DNA from 3 places in the Streptomyces sp. NPDC127097 genome. Region 2 is predicted to be linked to each of the others. Evidence: riboswitches for the same ligand, from Rfam matches in the RefSeq annotation. Region 2 holds a riboswitch; each other region holds the start of a gene.

Region 1 (5,819 bases), on a different contig from region 2:
CGCCCGGGGAGACGGCGGCCCCCTCCCCCACCCAGGGAATGGCCGTGACGACCACGGCATCGCAGCCGTCGGCGGACAGCGCCTCGGCGAGCGCGGCCCGGAAGTCGTCCGGTGACGCGGCGGAGGCCAGGACGCGGGGGCGCTGCGGGCGCAGCCCCTCGGTCAGGCAGGCGTCGTACGCCAGCAGCGCCAGCGACTCGGAGTTGCCGAGGATGGCGATCCGGGGGCCGGCCGGCAGCGGCTGGGAGGCCAGCAGCAGCCCGGCGTCGATCAGCTCGGTGACCGTGTCGACGCGGATCACGCCGGCCTGGCGCATCAGGGCGGCGACGGTGCTGTCGGGGACCCGGACGGTGGGCACCGCATGGCCGGGCGGGGCGGTGCCGTTGTGGCGGGCACCCTTGGCGACCACCACCGGTTTGACGGCGGCGGTGCGGCGGGCGAGGCGGGCGAATTTGCGGGGGTTGCCGATGGACTCCAGATAGAGGATCACGACGTCGGTGTCCGGGTCCTCGTACCAATACTGGAGCAGGTCGTTGCCGGAGACGTCGGCGCGGTTGCCGGCCGAGACGAAGGCGGAGACACCGGCGATCCCGCCGTCACCGGGGCCGCGCGCATGGAGTCCGCTGAGCAGGGCGATGCCGATGGCGCCGGACTGGGTGAACAGGCCGATGTGGCCCGCGCCGGGCATCCGCGGGGCGAGCGAGGCGTTCAGCCGGATGTCGGGGGCGGTGTTGATCAGGCCGAAGGCGTTGGGCCCGATCAGCCGCATGCCGTACGACCGGGCCTGCCGGAGCAGGGCGCGCTGCCGCTCCCGGCCGTCCGGGCCCGCCTCCGCGTAACCGGAGGACAGGACCAGCACCCCCTGGACGCCGTGCTCGCCGCAGTCACGGATCACCTCGGGGACGCTGTCGGCGGGGACGGCGATGACGGCGAGGTCGACCGGGTCGGTGATCTCCCGCAGAGCGCGGACGGCCGGCACGCCTTCGGGGTCGAGCCGCCGCAGATCCTCGGGGAAGGCGTGGTTGACGGCGTGCACCCGGCCCGTGAAGCCGGAGTCCAGGAGGCTGCGCAGGGCGGTGCGGCCGACGCCGCCAGGCGTCCGGCCGGTGCCGATCACGGCGACCGAGCCCGGCGCGAGCAGCCGTTGCACGGAGCGGGCCTCGGCGCGCTGCTCACGGCCGCGCATCACGGCCATGGACTGCTCGGTCGGCTCCAGGTCGAACTCGAGACGGACCACGCCGTCCTCGAAGGTGCGCTTGTGGGTGTAGCCGGCGTCCGTGAACACCTTGATCATCTTGGAGTTCGCGGGGAGCACCTCGGCGGCGAACCGGCGGATGCCGCGTTCGCGGGCGACGGCCGCGATGTGCTCCAGGAGGGCGGAGGCGACGCCGCGGCCCTGGTGGGCGTCCTGGACGAGGAAGGCGACCTCGGCCTGGTCGTCCTCGGGGTCCTTGGCGGGCAGGCCCTGGTCGTTGATCCGGTCGTAGCGGACGGTGGCGATGAACTCGCCGCCGACCGTGGCGGCGAGCCCGACCCGGTCGATGTAGTCGTGGTGGGTGAAACGGTGCACATCGCGGTCGGACAGGCGAGGGTAGGGCGCGAAGAAGCGGTAGTACTTCGACTCGTCCGAGACCTGCTCGTAGAAGGAGACCAACCGCTCGGCGTCGTCGGGGGTGATGGGGCGGATCCGCGCCGTGCCGCCGTCACGCAGCACCACGTCGGCTTCCCAGTGGGTCGGGTACGCGTGCTCCGGCGGCGTCTGCATGCGGACAGCGTACGACCGGCCACCGACAACCGACCCGGCGCGCGTACGCTCGGGGTGCGGGGCAGGCCGGGACCCCGTCGGACGTACGGCCGGCCGGGCCTTCCCCGGGCACCACGGCCGCGCGGACCGGAACGCAGGGCTGGTGGACCACGCCCGGCAACATGAGAGACTGGTCTAGACAACTGTCACGACTTTGAAGGGCAACACCATGGCAGAGCGCCGCGTCAATGTCGGTTGGGCCGAGGGCCTGCACGCCCGCCCCGCGTCGATCTTCGTCCGTGCGGCCACCGCCTCCGGCGTCCCGATGACGATCGCCAAGGCTGATGGCAACCCCGTCAACGCGGCCTCCATGCTCGCGGTCCTCGGCCTCGGCGCCCAGGGCGGCGAGGAGATCGTACTGGCCTCCGACGCCGAGGGCGCCGAAGCCGCCCTGGACCGTCTCGCCAAGCTCGTCGCCGAGGGTCTCGAGGAGCTCCCCGAGACCGTCTGAGTCCGCCAGGACTTCTGCTGCCTGCGGCGGCCCCGCAGTGGTGACCGGATCGGTTGCCGCTGTGGGGCCGTTTCGCTGTGCGCATTCCCATGGGCATGAAGGAGGGACGGATGCGCGGAAATTCCGGGCGGACCGCCATCCGGGGTGATGGCGACCGCTTCACGGGATCCGTGGCGACCGCTATTCACGAGCCGCCCGGAAAAGCGCACGCCATTGAACGCACGCGGCCCCGGCATAAACAGGAATGCCCAAATGCAGGCCCGGATCGCATAAAAGACCACCCCGCGCCGCGGCTGCTTTTTCGCGACTCTTTGTATACGGGGCGATTGTTAAGGGCGGACGCGCGCCGTGTTGACGGGTCGTTTCGGATCCCTCACCTCGGGGGCGGCGGGGCGCCGCAGCCGGTAGACGGGAAGCGAGCGCTCGACATGAGCCGCCATCAGGGCGCGCGCCCGTTCCGCGTCTCCCCGGGCCACCGCGTCCAGCACCGCGCCGTGTTCGTCCCAGGACTCACCTGCCCGGGGCGGCAGTTCCACCGTGTACATCCACTCGATCTTGCGGCGCAGCTGGGTCAGCAGCGCCGTCAGACTGGGGCTGCCGACCGCCTGAGCAAGCGTTTCGTGGAACCAGCCGTCCAGTTGGCGCAGATCCGCGGGGTTGCCGTGACGGGCCCGCTCGCGGCCGAGGCGTACCAGGCCGCGGAGCACCTTGAGGTGGGCCGGGCTGCGGCGGGCGGCCGCGCGGGCGGCGCCCAGCGGCTCCAACAGGGCGCGGATGTCCAGGAGGTCGGCGGCCTCCTGCTCGGTGGGCTCGGCGACGCAGGCGCCCGCGTGGTGGCGGGTGGTGACGAAGCCCTCGGACTGAAGGGTGCGCAGTGCTTCGCGCACCGGCACTCTGGAGACTCCGTATCGGGCCGCCAGGATCTCCTCGATCAGCCGGCTCCCCGGCGCCAGCGCGCCGGAGACAATGTCGTCGCGAATCGCCGTGCACACCGCATGCGCGGAAATATGGCCTCGCATCTTCCGTGCCTCCGCCGTAATCCCCTGAAAACGCCGCCGGTCGGCGACTTTTCCGTGACTCTATTCGACCGGCACGGCTTTTCCGACGGCGTCCGGTTATTCATGGATAGTTTTTGGCCGGAAGTCGCGGGCCGGCGGCGTAACCGGTGCGCGCACCCCACTCCGGATACGCCGGAGCCCCGGCCGTGGGACCGGGGCTCCGGAAGGACGCTCGGCGTGGGGCAGGCCCCATAGGGGCGCGGCGCCGGCGCGGCGCGGGATCAGACGTTGACGCCGTGCCCGCGCAGGTAGGCGACCGGGTCGATGTCCGAGCCGTAGTCGGCGCCGGTGCGGGCCTCGAAGTGCAGGTGCGGGCCGGTGACGTTGCCGGTGGCGCCGGAGAGGCCGATCTGCTGGCCCGGGGTGACCTGCTGGCCGACCGAGACACCGAGCGACGACAGGTGGCCGTACTGGGTGTACGTGCCGTCGTTCATCTTGATCACGATGTTGTTGCCGTACGAGCCGCCCCAGCCGGCCTCGACGACGGTGCCCGAGCCGACCGCGTGGACGCTGGTGCCGGAGGCGGCGTGGAAGTCGATGCCGGTGTGGCTGCCGGAGGACCACAGGCCGCTGGATGCCTTGTAGGAGGTGGAGACGTAGGAGTCGGCAATGGGGGCGACGAAGGCGTTGAGGCGCTTGCGCTCCGCGTCACGGGCGGCGCGCACCTTGGCCTCGTGGGCGGCCTTGGCCTTCTTCTTCTCCGCCTCGGCACGCCGCTTGGCCTCGTCGGCCTGCTTCTTGGCGACGGCCTCGGCCTTCGCTCTCGCCGCGGCGATCTCGGCGTCGGCCTGCTGCGCGTCGGCCTGGGCCTCGACCCGGCTGGCGAGCTCGTCCCCCAGCACGACGGCCTGCTGGAGTCCGGTGTCGTGCGGGCGTGCCTCGTCCGTCGCGGCCAGCGCCGGCGAGGCCACGGAAGCAACCACACCACCGGCCGCGAGGGTGGCTATGCCGGCGATGTTGCGGCCCGTCTTGGCGGGACGGCTCGTGCGACGGTGCTTCCCGGTGGCCCGGATGAACGCCATGTGCTGGCTTGTCCTTTCCCTCCTTCTCGCCTACCGGGTTAGCTGACGGGTTCGGAGCAGGAAGGTCTCCTACGGACTCCTCGGAGAGGAGCCCGATTCACCCCAAGGGACATGTGGGTCCCCGGCTCCCCTGGCTCGCGCCGTACGGGGACTCGGCGATGACTGCCCGGTGCCACTGTTGTGGCGGACTTGTGACGAACAGCCGGACCGACGCTAAACGGGGCAACTTTCAATCGGCAAACAGATCAGCTTTTTTGTGCGGGATGCCACAAGAACCAGGGCACCAGCCGCGATAAACCGGACATACAGCGGCTCCCGTGGCCGATAAGCACCACAGGAGCCGCATGTCGATATATGACCTTCCGTCACACCGGCGGGACTAGCCGCTGACGACGGTCACCTCACCGATGCCCAGACTCTTGACCGGCTCGGCGATCTGTGCCGCATCGCCCACCAGGACCGTCACCAGCCGGTCCACGGGGAAGGCGTTGACCGCGGCCGCGGTCGCCTCGACCGTGCCGGTCTCCGCGAGGCGGGCGTACAACTGCGCCTGGAAGTCGTCCGGCAGCTGCTGCTCCACCTGGTCGGCGAGGGTGCCCGCGACGGCGGCCGCGGTCTCGTACTTCAGCGGCGCGACCCCGACGAGGTTCTGTACGGCGACATCGCGCTCCTCGTCCGTCAGCCCCTCTGCCGCGAGGGTGCGCAGCACCTTCCACAGGTCCTCGAGCGCCGGGACGGTGGAGCCGGTATCCACCGAGCCGCTGATGGCCAGCAGCGCGGCACCTGTGGACCCTTCCGGGGAGCTGGGGGCGGTGGAGCGCAGCACCTGGCCGAAGGCCCGCACACCGTAGGTGTAGCCCTTCTCCTCCCGCAGCACGCGGTCCAGACGGGAGGTGAGGGTGCCGCCCAGGCAGTACGTGCCGAGGACCTGCGCGGGCCACACCCGGTCGTGCCGGTCGGCACCGATACGGCCGATGAGCAGCTGCGTCTGGACGGCCCCGGGGCGGTCCACGATCACCACCCGGCCGGTGTCGTCGGCGACGATCGGCGCGGCCGTCAGCGGCTCGGCCGTGGAGCCGGTCCAGGCGCCGAGGGTGCCGGCGAGCGCCGCGTCGAGGTCGACACCGGTGAGGTCACCGACAATGACGGCGGTGGCCGTGGCGGGCCGTACATGGGCGTCGTAGAAGGCCCGGACGGCCGCGGCGTCGATCCGCGCGACGGTCTCCTCGGTGCCCTGCCGCGGCCGCGACATACGGGCGGTGGCCGGGAACAGCTCCTTGGACAGCGCCATCGCGGCACGGCGGGCCGGGTTGGCGAGCTCGTGCGGGATCTCGTCGAGGCGGTTGCGGACCAGCCGCTCGACCTCGCTCTCCGGGAAGGCGGGCGCCCGCAGCGCGTCGGCGAGCAGGCCGAGGGCACGGTTCAGCCTGGACACCGGCACCTCGAGGGAGACCCGTACGCCGGGGTGGTCGGCGTGCGCGTCC
Region 2 (5,819 bases):
CCTCCCTCATCGACGGCTGCCGGCTCTCCCGGGCCCGTACCGAAGTGGCCCCGCACGCCGACCCCGAGGCCGTGCGCGCGGCGCTGACCGGCCACGACGGCCGGGCGCTCGCCGTGACCGACGCGGTGTTCTCGGTCGACGGCGACGCCGCGCCGCTCCCCGCGCTCGCCGGCGCCTGCCGGGCCGCGGGCGCCGCACTGCTCGTCGATGACGCGCACGGCCTGGGCGTCCTGGGTGAAGGGGGCCGCGGCGCGCTGTGGGCCGCCGGGCTCGCCGGTGACGGCGATGTGGTGACCACCGTGACGCTCTCCAAGTCCCTCGGCTCCCAGGGCGGTGCGGTGCTCGGCCCGGCCCGGGTCATCGAGCACCTGGTCAACACCGCCCGGTCGTTCATCTTCGACACCGGACTCGCCCCGGCCGCGGCCGGCGGCGCGCTGGCCGCGCTCCAGCTGCTGCGCCGTGAACCGCAGCGCGCCGCCCGGGCCGGCCAGGTGGCACGGGAGCTGCACGACCGGCTCACCGCGGCGGGGCTGGCCGCGGTCCGGCCGGACGCCGCGGTCGTCTCGGTCCGCGCCCCCTCGCCGGAGGCGGCGGTCCGCTGGGCCGCCGACTGCCGCGCGGCCGGACTCGCGGTCGGCTGCTTCCGGCCGCCGTCCGTGCCCGACGGGATCTCCCGGCTGCGGCTCACGGCCCGCGCGGATCTGACGGACGCCCAGCTCGACACGGCGGTGGGCACGATCGTGGCCACGGCGCCGACGGCCTGACGCGTACGACGTTCCGGCCCGGGGCCGGCGGCCGACACCTGCCCCGCTCCGGGCATCCGGAACCCGCTGGTGCGGTCCGCCCAAATCCGGTCTCGCGTGGCAGAGTTCACCGCAACGAGCGATAGGGCTCCGTATATGTGGGTGGATCGGGTATCTCATCGCCGGCCGGAGTGGCAGTCTGGCGCCCAGCAGAAGCCCGAGGCCGCACCGGTGTCCGGAGCGGCATCCCGGCCCCGGTGCGCACCGGAGCCGGGCCTCGGTGGGAAAGGGACGGCGCCTCGATGGCAGACCACCAAGCATCCTCACTGACTCTGCCGAGCGCCCCCGCCTCGGTCCGCACCGCCCGCAGCCACACCCTCGCCGTGCTCGCCGAATGGGGCCTGCCCGACGACTCCGCGCTCGCCGACTCCCTCCGTCTGATCATCTCCGAACTCGCCACCAACGCTGTCGTGCACACCTTCGGCCGGTCGCCGGACTTCACTGTCGAGCTGCGGCTGGAGCGCGACGAACAGCTGCGGGTCGGCATCACCGACAGCCATCCCCGCCGCCCGCGCCGGCTGCCCGCCGCCGTCCAGCAGGACAACGGCCGCGGCCTGGTCATCATCCGCTGCCTCGCCGCGGAAGCCGGCGGCCGGCTCTCGGTCGTCCCCACCGAGTCCGGCGGGAAGACCGTCTGGATCACCGTGCCGTGGCCGAACGCCGTCCGCTGAAGACCTCCGCCGCACCCGGCGACCCGTCGGGCTACGACGCGGGGGCGTGACGGGCGAAGGCCCCGCGCAACAGGGCGCGCAAGGTGTCCGCGGCCGGGGCCCCGCCGCCGGGGCGGTAGGCCACCGAGATCCGGCGGCGCAGCTCCGGCGGGTCCAGCCGGCGGACGCCCAGCGGGGTCACCGAGCCCTCCGCCATCATCTCCGGGACCACCGCCACCCCGAGCCCCGCGCTCACCAGCGCACCGACCACCGCATAGCTCGGGGACTCGCAGCGCACCGCCACACTCGCCCCGGCGGCCGCCAGTACCGCCTCCACGGCACGCCGGTTGGGGTTGGCCGGCGCCATGCTGACCAGCGGCTGACCGGCCAGCTCGGCGAGCGGCAGGCGGCCGGCGCCCGCCGACAGGGCATGGCCCGGCGCGGTGACCAGCACCAGTTCCTCGGTCAGCAGCGGTTCGAGCCGCACCCCCTCCGGCGGCGGCATCGCCTCGCCCGGCACATACTCGTGCGTCAGCGCCAGATCGACCTCGCCCAGCGCCACCGCGGCGGTGGCCTGCGGAGGTACGTACTCCGTGACGCTCAGCTCCACATCGGGGTGCGCCCGCCGGAACGCGCTGAGCGCGGGCGGCAGCAGATGCGTCCCGGCGGTCATGAACGTGCCGACCCGCAGCACGCCGCCGGAAAGCCCCGTCAGCCGGGACAGCTCGTGCCGCGCCTGATCCAGCTCGTCGAGCACCCGCCGGGCCCGTACGAGCAGCAGCTCACCGGCCGCCGTCAGCCGTGCCCCGCGGTGGTGGCGCACCAGCAGCGCGGTCCCCGCCTCCCGCTCCAGCTTGGCGAGCTGCTGGGAGAGCGCGGGCGCGGTGTAGCCCAGCCGGTCGGCGGCTCTGCTGATCGAACCGGCCTCCGCCACCGCCACCAGGGCGGCCAGCCGCGTGGGGTCGTACATAAGAACCTCTTTAGGCTCCCCAAGAACATTGCCACTCCCCATTAAAGGCTCTGACCAGCGAAACTGCTCCCATGGACGGACAGCTGATCGCCTTCACCGGAGTCGCCGCGGGCATGGTCGCCATGCCGGGCGCGGACTTCGCGGTCGTGGTGCGCCACGCGCTCGACTCGCGCCGGGCGGGGGTGGCGGCCGCGGTCGGAGTGGCGGGCGGGCTGCTGGTGCACACCGCACTGGCGGTCGCCGGGCTCGCGGCCGTGCTGGTCGCCGTGCCCGCGCTGTTCGGCGCCGTCCAACTCCTCGGCGGGCTCTATCTGTTGTACCTGGGGGTCGGCGCGCTGCTCGCGGTCGTCCAGCACCGGAAGGCGCCCGAGGACGCCGCGACCGGCCCGTCCGCGCCCCAGGCCGATCACCCGCCCGCGCTCCTGGGCACCGCACGGAGCCTGCGCCAGGGCTTCCTGACCAATGCCCTCAACCCCAAGGCCCCGGTCCTCTTCCTCAGTCTGCTCCCGCAGTTCGTCCCGGCCGGCGAGCCCGCGCTGCCCCGCACGCTGCTGCTCGCGACCATGGTCGTCGCGCTGGCGCTGGTGTGGTTCCCCGCCGTCGCGCTGCTGGTCGACCGCCTGGGCAGCTGGCTGCGCCGCCCCCGGGTCACCCGCGCCCTGGAAGCCGTCACCGGAATGCTGCTCACCACACTGGGTGGCATCCTGCTCGTCGAGGTCGTGCTGACCTGAACGGCGGCCCCCGGCACGCGGTCAACCGCGGCCGCCGTACGGCACGATCAGCACCTCGGCGCCCACCGCAGCGCCCTGGTGATCCGCGGATGGGTGCGGTCCGTCGTCTCCACCGGCCAAGTGGGCCAATCCCACCGACAATTGATCACATGTGAGACGAAATGCCGGTCAGCCCACCCGTCCGTAGGACACCGCGCCGCTCCAGATCCGTTCCAGCCGCACCACGCTTCCGGCCTTGGGGGCATGCCACATCCGGCCCCGGCCGGCATAGATGCCGACGTGGTAAATGCCGCGTGCGGAACGGAAGAAGACCAGGTCACCGCGTCTGCGCAGGGAGGCCGGGAGATGCCGGGTGCGGACGTACTGCGCGGCGGCGGTACGGGGCAGGGCCCGCCCGGCGCGCTTGAACGAGTACATCGTCAGCCCCGAACAGTCGAAGCGGTACGGCCCTTGGGCGCCGTACTGGTAGGGCGCGCCGCTCTTGGAGGCCGCGATCCGCAGCGCGTAGGCGGACACGGAGGCGGCTTCGGCGTTCCCGGCCTCTCCTGGGGCGACGGTCGTCCCGCCCAGGGTGACCAGCGTCAGAGCGGTGACGGTGCCGGCACGCGCCAGCAGATTTGGCGTCTGCATGCGCACAGTCATGCGCAAACCCTTCGTCAGCCGCCTGCGAAGGAAGACCTGTCGGGTTCGGGCAGGCGAAGATGCCCGGCCGTGCGTACGGCTTCACCCCAAGGAGTCTCGGCCCTGAGGCCGGGACCCCGTCCTGCTCGGGTCCTCCGCTCCCGCCGGTCCACAACGTCGACCTGACATCCGGTACGGCGGCGGGATTAGGCGCCCGTCCGGACCGCCCCGTCGCTGTGGCGGGGTCTTGCCGTCGAAGGGATCGTCACGCACCCGCCACCAGAATTCCGAGCTGAAAATGCCGTATGTGACATGCGTCACACTTCGCCTGAATGGTTACTTTTGTTCCCTCAAGTGCCATGGCGCGGGGCGCCGCACCCCCTGGACCAGGGGCGAAACATCAGAGGTCCAAGGAATTGCGTTTCCCCGCGCAATTCGTCGCCTCCTCACATCGGGCCCGGACGCTACGCCGTATGCGCAGCCCCGTGTGCGTGTCGCGTCAACTCTCCGTGGCCGGCGGCATCGTCACGAGCCCGGCCCGGCGCTCGCCCTCCAGCACCCGGAGCGCCCGGGTCAAGGTCTCGCGGTGCAGTTCGCTCTCACCCCGGTCGTGCATCAGCGTCAGCGCGTCGCGCAGTCCGGCGGCCTTGCCGACCAGCGCCTGGGCGGCCCGCAGTCCGGTGTAGGTGTCGCCGCCCCGGGCCGGGTTGATCCTGCCCAGCAGGTCGAGCACCTCCAGGTAACGGTCGATCAGCTCACCCTCGGCGCGCGTCAGGGCGGGCAGCGGCGGCAGTTCCGGCAGCGGCATCCGGGCTCACCGTGCGCCGAGTTGGGGGACGGACTGCTTGCGCTGACGGGTGAGCCCGTCGATCAGGCCGTATTCCTGGGCGGCTTCGGCGTCGAAGATCTTGTCGCGCTCGATATCGGCGGCGATCCGTTCCCGGGGCTGTCCGGTGTGCTCCGCCAGCATCCGCTCCAGCATGTCGCGGGTGCGCAGCAACTCCTCGGCCTCGATCTGGAGATCGGTGGCCTGGCCCTGGACGGGCTCGTGGAACGACGGCTGGTGGATCAGGATCCGGGCGCCGGGCAGGGCCAGCCGCTTTCCGGGGGTGCCGGCGGCCAGCAGTACCGCGGCGGCGGAGGCGGCCTGCCCCAGGCAGATGGTCTGCACATCGCACGACACGAAGCGCATCGTGTCGTAGATGGCGGTCATCGCCGTGAACGAGCCGCCGGGGGAGTTGATGTAGAGCGCGATGTCCTGTTCGGGCGCGGCGTGTTCGAGGTGGATGAACTGCGCCATCACATCGTTGGCGGAGGCGTCGTCGACCGGGGTGCCCAGGAAGATGATGCGCTCACTGAGCAGCTTGGAATACGGGTCCATGGTGCGCGTCCCCTGGGACGTGCGCTCGGTGAACTCGGGAAGGACATAGCGGGCCATCGGTCGCAGCATGGGCCTGCTCCTCTCTCTGTAAAAAATGTACAGGATGTACGTCCAGTTAGAATGGGACCCGATTCTAGTGATCAAGTCAAATGCCCAGGCCAGAGGCCATTTTTGCTGTTCTCCGAGGGTGGACATCTCACATATCTATTGCTGGAACTGCGGCACAAGGTCGAGATCCATCGGAAGACTGGGCGGGTCGTCGAGTGCCCGATCGACGAGATGAACCGCCCGCGGGGAGACAAGGACGCTGCCCTGTGGATCCCGCCGACCGAGCCGGAGGTCAGGCGCTGTTCACCGGCTGGGGCGGCGAGATGGCGACCTGCCGCAAGTTCGCCCCCCCCGCGCGGAACTGCACCGCATCGAATCTGATGTCGCAGGTCGGACTCAGGGCGGGCGAGGCATGCAAACTCAACCTGGTCGACATCAAGTGGGACCTGGTCCCTTCGGCAAGCTCCATGTGCGTCACGGCGAGGGCGCCCGCGGCTCGGGCCCGCGCGAGTGGATGGTGCCGCTGATCAACGGCGCCGACCGCATGCTGCGGTGGTTCATCAAGGACGTCCGGGGCCAGTTCGACGACGACCGCACTCGACCCGGTGCCCCGCT
Region 3 (5,819 bases), on a different contig from region 2:
CGACGAGAGGGAGGAGGCGAAGCCGCCTCCGCCGCCCGCCGACAGTCCGCCCATGGAGGCGGACGGCGTCGCCGGGCCCGTCCGCTTCCACTCCACGTAGTCGTCCGGGATCTCCTCCAGGAACCGGGAGGGCGGGTTGTACGAGGGCTGGCCCCAGGCGCTGCGCATCGTCGAGCGGGTGACGTAGAGCCGCTCGCGGGCGCGGGTGATGCCGACATAGGCCAGCCGGCGCTCCTCCTCCAGCTCCTTGGTCTGGCCCAGCGAGCGCATGTGCGGGAAGACGCCGTCCTCCATGCCGGTCAGGAAGACCACCGGGAATTCCAGGCCCTTGGCGGTGTGCAGCGTCATGAGGGTGATCACGCCGCTGCCTTCCTCGTCCTCGTCCGGGATCTGGTCGGAGTCGGCGACCAGGGCGACCTGCTCCAGGAAGTCGGAGAGGGTGCCCGGATTGTCTTCGCCGCGGTCCTGCTCGAACTCCAGGGCCACGGCGGCCAGTTCCTGGAGGTTCTCGATCCGGGTCTCGTCCTGGGGGTCCGTGGATGCCTGGAGCTCGGCGAGGTAGCCCGTACGCTCCAGGACCGCTTCCAGGATGGTGGCGGGGCCGGCGCCGGACTCGACGATGGTCCGCAGCTCCTCCATGAGGACGTTGAAACGCTTGACGGCGTTGGCGGAGCGGGCCGCCATGCCGTATGCCTCGTCGACCCGGCGCAGCGCCTGCGGGAAGGTGATCTTCTCGCGCGCCGACAGGGCGTCGATCATCGCTTCGGCGCGGTCGCCGATGCCGCGCTTGGGGACGTTCAGGATGCGGCGGAGCGGGACGGTGTCCTCGGGGTTGCTGAGCACCCGCAGGTAGGCGAGCACATCGCGGACCTCCTTGCGCTCGTAGAAGCGCACGCCGCCGACGACCTTGTAGGGCAGCCCGACCCGGATGAAGATCTCTTCGAAGACACGGGACTGGGCGTTGGTGCGGTAGAAGACGGCGACATCGCCGGCCCTGGCGTCCTTGGCGTCCGTCAGCCGGTCGATCTCGTCGGCGACGAACTGGGCCTCGTCGTGCTCGGTGTCGGCGACATAGCCGGAGATCTTGGGGCCGGCGCCGGCGTCCGTCCAGAGGTTCTTGGGGCGGCGGTTCTCGTTGCGCTCGATGACGGCGTTGGCGGCGGACAGGATCGTCTGCGAGGAGCGGTAGTTCTGCTCCAGCAGGATCGTGGTCGCGTCCGGGTAGTCCTCCTCGAACTGGAGGATGTTGCGGATCGTGGCGCCGCGGAAGGCGTAGATCGACTGGTCGGCGTCACCGACGACGCAGAGCTCGGCGGCGGTTTCGGCGGGGCCGACCAGTTCGCGTACGAGGGTGTACTGGGCGTGGTTGGTGTCCTGGTACTCGTCGACGAGGACATGGCGGAAGCGGCGGCGGTAGTGCTCGGCGACGTCCGGGAACGCCTGGAGCAGATTGACCGTGGTCATGATGATGTCGTCGAAGTCCAGGGCGTTGGCCTCGCGCAGCCGTGCCTGGTACATCGCATACGCCTCGGCGAGGGTCTTCTCGAAGCCGTCGGCCGCCGTCCCGGCGAAGGTCTCCTCGTCGATGAGCTCGTTCTTGAGGTTGGAGATCTTCGCGCTGAAGGACTTGGGCGGGTAGCGCTTGGGGTCCAGATCCAGATCGCGGCAGACCAGGGCCATCAGGCGCTTGGAATCGGCGGCGTCGTAGATCGAGAAGGACGAGGTGAAGCCCAGCTTCTTGGACTCGCGGCGCAGGATGCGGACGCAGGCGCTGTGGAAGGTGGAGACCCACATGGCGTTCGCGCGCGGGCCGACCAGTTCCTCGACGCGCTCCTTCATCTCACCGGCGGCCTTGTTGGTGAACGTGATCGCGAGGATCTGGCCGGGGTGGACATGCCGCTCGGCGAGCAGATGCGCGATGCGGTGGGTGAGCACCCGGGTCTTGCCGGAGCCGGCGCCGGCGACGATCAGCAGTGGGCCGCCCGTATGCACCACGGCGGCCTTCTGCTCGTCGTTGAGCCCCTCCAGCAGCGTCGCCGGGTCGATGGCGGGGCGGGCGGCGCCGTCGCGGTAATACGACTCCCTGGGTGCGGGCGCGTCGAACCTCCCGCCGAAGAGGTCGGCGGGGATCTCCTCCGGGGCCGGGCCGTGCTCGTCCTCGGGAGGCGGAGGGTGTTCCTCCTCGCCCTTGTGGCCGAGGTCCGCCAGGAAGCTGTCGTCAAAGAGGCTGCTCATCGCCCACCGAGTCTAGGCCGCCGCACTGACAGTCCGCCGCGGAGTGGCGGATTGCGGGCCGTCTTCGGGCGGCCCCGGGCGCAGCGGCAGGTCAGGGGGCCGGCGGCCAAGCGCCGGCCGGGTGGCGCTTCGGTTACCCGAACCCGACATCTGCCACAACAACCCCCGCATCGCGTTCAGGTCACGAAAAGGTTTCGGGCATATCGAACATCAGCCTTCACAGGAGCCACACGAGTTGGCTAACGTCCTCGCTCAGGCAGCCCGCCTCCCCGCGGACGACAGGTTCGCACGGGCCGCCGACGCCGAGTCCGGCCCTGCCCTCAGGCACCCGGAGCCGGGGACCCACCAGCACCACCGGGGTGAATCGATCCGTACGGCCGTCGCCAGTGGACGTCCGGACCGTAGGGCAAGCCTTCCGTCAGCGACACCGCCCGAACCCGACAGCTAACCCGGTAGGCGGTCCACGGAAGGAGTTGCCGGTCTTGGCGTCGCATCGCAAGCCGCGCACCAGCGTTCTCGCCTCACCCACCGGGCGCCGTACAGCGGCCGGTCTCACCACTGCCGCCCTCGCCTCGGTCACCCTGCTCTCGCAGTCCGCCGACGCGGCCCCCAGGGCGCCCAAGCCCACCGTCGAAGAGGTCCAACAGAAGGTCGACGACCTCTACCACCAGGCCGAGGTGGCCACCCAGAAATACAACGCCGCCAAGGAGCGCGCCGAGACCCAGCGCCACACCGTGGACCGCCTGCTCGACGCCTCCGCCAAGCGCGCCGAGAAGATGAACGAGTCCCGGCGCCTGCTGGGCACCTTCGCCTCGGCGCAGTACCGGACCGGCGGCATGAACCCGACGGCGCAGCTGATGCTCGCCAAGGACCCGCAGCAGTTCGTCGACCGCAACCACCTCATGGAGCGGCTGACCGGCCGGCAGAAGCAGGCCGTCACCGACTACCAGGAGCAGCAGGCGGCGGCCACCAAGCAGCGCGCCGAGGCGACCCGCAGCCTGGAGCGGTTGCAGGCGTCGCAGGCATCCCTCAAGGAGTCCATGAGCTCCGTCCAGGGCAAGCTGGCCGAGGCCCGGCAGCTGCTGTCCCGGCTGACCGCCCAGGAGAAGGCGCGGCTGGCCGAGCTGGAGCGCCAGAAGGAGGCGGCGGCCAAGCGCCGGGCCGCGGAGGAGGCGCGCAAGCAGCAGGAGCGGGAGCGCCAGCGGCAGCAGGACGGCGACGGCTCGACCGGGGGCTCCACCGGCGGTGGCTCCACGGGCGGCTCCACGGGCGACTCGGCCACCAGCAAGGGCGCCAAGGCGCTCGCCTTCGCCCGCGCCCAGATAGGCAAGCCGTACGTCTGGGGCGCGACCGGGCCCACTTCCTACGACTGCTCGGGGCTGACCCAGGCGGCATGGAAGGCGGCGGGTGTCGATCTGCCGCGGACGACCTGGGACCAGGTCAAGGTGGGCCAGCGGGTGGCCACCAAGGATCTTCAGCCCGGCGACCTGGTCTTCTTCTATGACGACATCAGCCACGTCGGCTTGTACCTGGGCGACGGGAAGATGGTGCACGCTCCGAAGCCGGGCGCCAACGTCCGGGAGGAGTCGATCTACTACATGCCGATATACGGAAGCGTCCGTCCGGGCTGAGCCCGCCCCGCTCCCCCACCAGACCACCCCCCACGGTCACCCCCCACACGCCACCGCGCGGCCGTCGTCTCCGGATATGGAGGCGAGGACCGCGCGGTGTGCCGTAGTGGGGCGCTCGTCAGGTCCAGAGCACCGCGATGAAGATGTTGGCCACCGTCAGGCCGCCGACCGCGCCGAAGAGCGCCTTGTCGACCGTCTCGTCGTCCCGCTTGACGTAGACCAGCGCCAGGATCACCACCAGGACGGCCATCTTGATGCCGAGCTTGATGTTGTTGAGCGGGTGGTCCTGGGCCTGGTTGAGGCCGACCAGCACGATGCCGGTGACCAGCATCGTCAGTGCGCCGTGCAGCATGGCCGGCACGAAGCGGGCGGTGCCCGCGCTCATCGCCTTCATCTGGGTCAGAAAGCCGCCCAGCAGGGAGGCGATGCCGATGATGTGCAGGCCGACGAAGATATTGGTTACTACGTCCATAGTGCTGGATCGTAGCCGCCGTATAGCACGGCCCTTCGGGCAGGGCGCCCACTATCGCCGCTTCGGTCAGGCCAGGCCGGTCCCGGCCGTACGGCCATGGCGCCGCGGTCACGCGCGTACCCGCCGCGGTCGAAAGCGAACAATGCCGGGCAAGGGGACTCACTGCCGCGACACCCAGGCTTAGCGTCCTCCCTCAGGCGGCCGACTCCCCGCCTCGCCGGTCTCCCACCGGCGTTCCGTCGGCCGCCCCGCCGAGAGGTGCGGCGGCGGCCGTTGCCCCCGTGACGGACCGCCGCCGGACCCGCGGCTCGAAGGGAAGGAAGTGACGGCCACCGTGGCCTCGCACCGCAAGCCCCGGCAGCATCCGCTCGCCTCGCTCACCGGTGGCGGCTCGCGCAGCGCGCGCACCGCCCGTACGGCCGCCGCCACCCTGGCACTGGCCGGTGCCGCCCCCGCGTTCGGCCTCGCGCAGGCGGCGGGCGCCCCCCTCACCCCCGATTTCGACGCCGCCGGCCAGGCCGCACACCGGCTCACCCCCGCCCAGGTCAAGGACCGGGTCGACGCGCTGTACCAGGAGGCAGAGGTGGCCACGCAGAGCTACAACGGTGCGAAGGAATCCGCCGACACCGCACGCGAGGAGCTGAGCAGGCTCCAGGACGAGGCCGCCCGCAGGACCGGGAAGCTGAACGCCGCCCGCGCCGAACTGGGCGCCCTGGCCGCCGGCCAGTACCGTTCCGGCGGCGTCGACCCGACCGTACGGCTGCTGCTGTCCGCGGACCCGCAGCGCTATCTGGACGGCGCCGCGGTGCTGGAGCGTACGGGCAGCCATCAGGCGACCGCCGTGGCCGGTTACGCGCGCCGGCTCGGCAGCGTCCGGCAGGTCCGGCAGCGGGCCGAGGACACCGTGGAGCGGCTGGCGGACACCGAGGCGCAGCTGAAGAAGCACCGGGTCACCGTCGTGCACAAGCTGGACGCCGCCGAGCAGTTGCTGTCCCGGCTGACCGCGGAGCAGCGGCAGCGGATGACGGCCCGGGACGGCGCACGGGGCGCGCGCCAGGGCCGCACGGAGCACGGGGGCGGCGACGGGGGCGGCCACGGCGGCGTGCTCAGCCGGCTTCCCGGCACGGCGGGGGCCGCCGCGGCGCAGGCGCCCAACCCCCGCGCCGCCCGCGCCGTCTCCTTCGCCTACAGCGCGCTCGGCAAGCCGTACGTCTGGGGCGCGACCGGGCCCGCCGGCTACGACTGCTCGGGGCTGACCCAGGCCGCCTGGAAGGCCGGCGGGGTCGCCCTGCCGCGTACGACCTATACCCAGATCAGCTCCGGGCCGCGGGTCGCCCGCTCCCAACTCGCCCCCGGTGACCTGGTGTTCTTCTACTCGGGCATCAGCCATGTGGGGATCTATGTCGGCGACGGCCGGATGATCCACGCGCCGCATCCGGGGGCGCCGGTACGGATCGCGCCGATCGACCAGATGCCGTTCG

What was found. Region 2 has a riboswitch for cyclic di-AMP ahead of ACFWJW_RS16640 (C40 family peptidase). Riboswitches for the same ligand answer to the same signal wherever they lie in the genome.
Region 1: another riboswitch for cyclic di-AMP. It lies ahead of ACFWJW_RS13790 (M23 family metallopeptidase); the one in region 2 lies ahead of ACFWJW_RS16640 (C40 family peptidase).
Region 3: another riboswitch for cyclic di-AMP. It lies ahead of ACFWJW_RS00220 (NlpC/P60 family protein); the one in region 2 lies ahead of ACFWJW_RS16640 (C40 family peptidase).

What each region holds. Positions count from the first base shown of each region.
Region 1 covers NZ_JBHXFI010000014.1:15,813-21,631, forward strand. The annotation lists gene ACFWJW_RS13775 (GNAT family N-acetyltransferase) at 1-1,765, opposite strand, end outside; gene ACFWJW_RS13780 (HPr family phosphocarrier protein) at 1,974-2,255, shown strand; gene ACFWJW_RS13785 (GntR family transcriptional regulator) at 2,585-3,274, opposite strand; gene ACFWJW_RS13790 (M23 family metallopeptidase) at 3,535-4,335, opposite strand; cyclic di-AMP (ydaO/yuaA leader) riboswitch at 4,348-4,503, opposite strand; gene ACFWJW_RS13795 (M16 family metallopeptidase) at 4,715-5,819, opposite strand, start outside.
Region 2 covers NZ_JBHXFI010000018.1:93,232-99,050, forward strand. The annotation lists gene ACFWJW_RS16620 (8-amino-7-oxononanoate synthase) at 1-764, shown strand, start outside; gene ACFWJW_RS16625 (ATP-binding protein) at 1,046-1,474, shown strand; gene ACFWJW_RS16630 (LysR family transcriptional regulator) at 1,506-2,423, opposite strand; gene ACFWJW_RS16635 (LysE family translocator) at 2,495-3,154, shown strand; gene ACFWJW_RS16640 (C40 family peptidase) at 3,323-3,796, opposite strand; cyclic di-AMP (ydaO/yuaA leader) riboswitch at 3,801-3,998, opposite strand; gene ACFWJW_RS16645 (hypothetical protein) at 4,275-4,583, opposite strand; gene ACFWJW_RS16650 (ATP-dependent Clp protease proteolytic subunit) at 4,590-5,225, opposite strand.
Region 3 covers NZ_JBHXFI010000001.1:54,684-60,502, reverse strand. The annotation lists gene pcrA (DNA helicase PcrA) at 1-2,235, opposite strand, end outside; cyclic di-AMP (ydaO/yuaA leader) riboswitch at 2,526-2,710, shown strand; gene ACFWJW_RS00220 (NlpC/P60 family protein) at 2,718-3,866, shown strand; gene ACFWJW_RS00215 (hypothetical protein) at 3,985-4,338, opposite strand; gene ACFWJW_RS00210 (NlpC/P60 family protein) at 4,661-5,819, shown strand, end outside.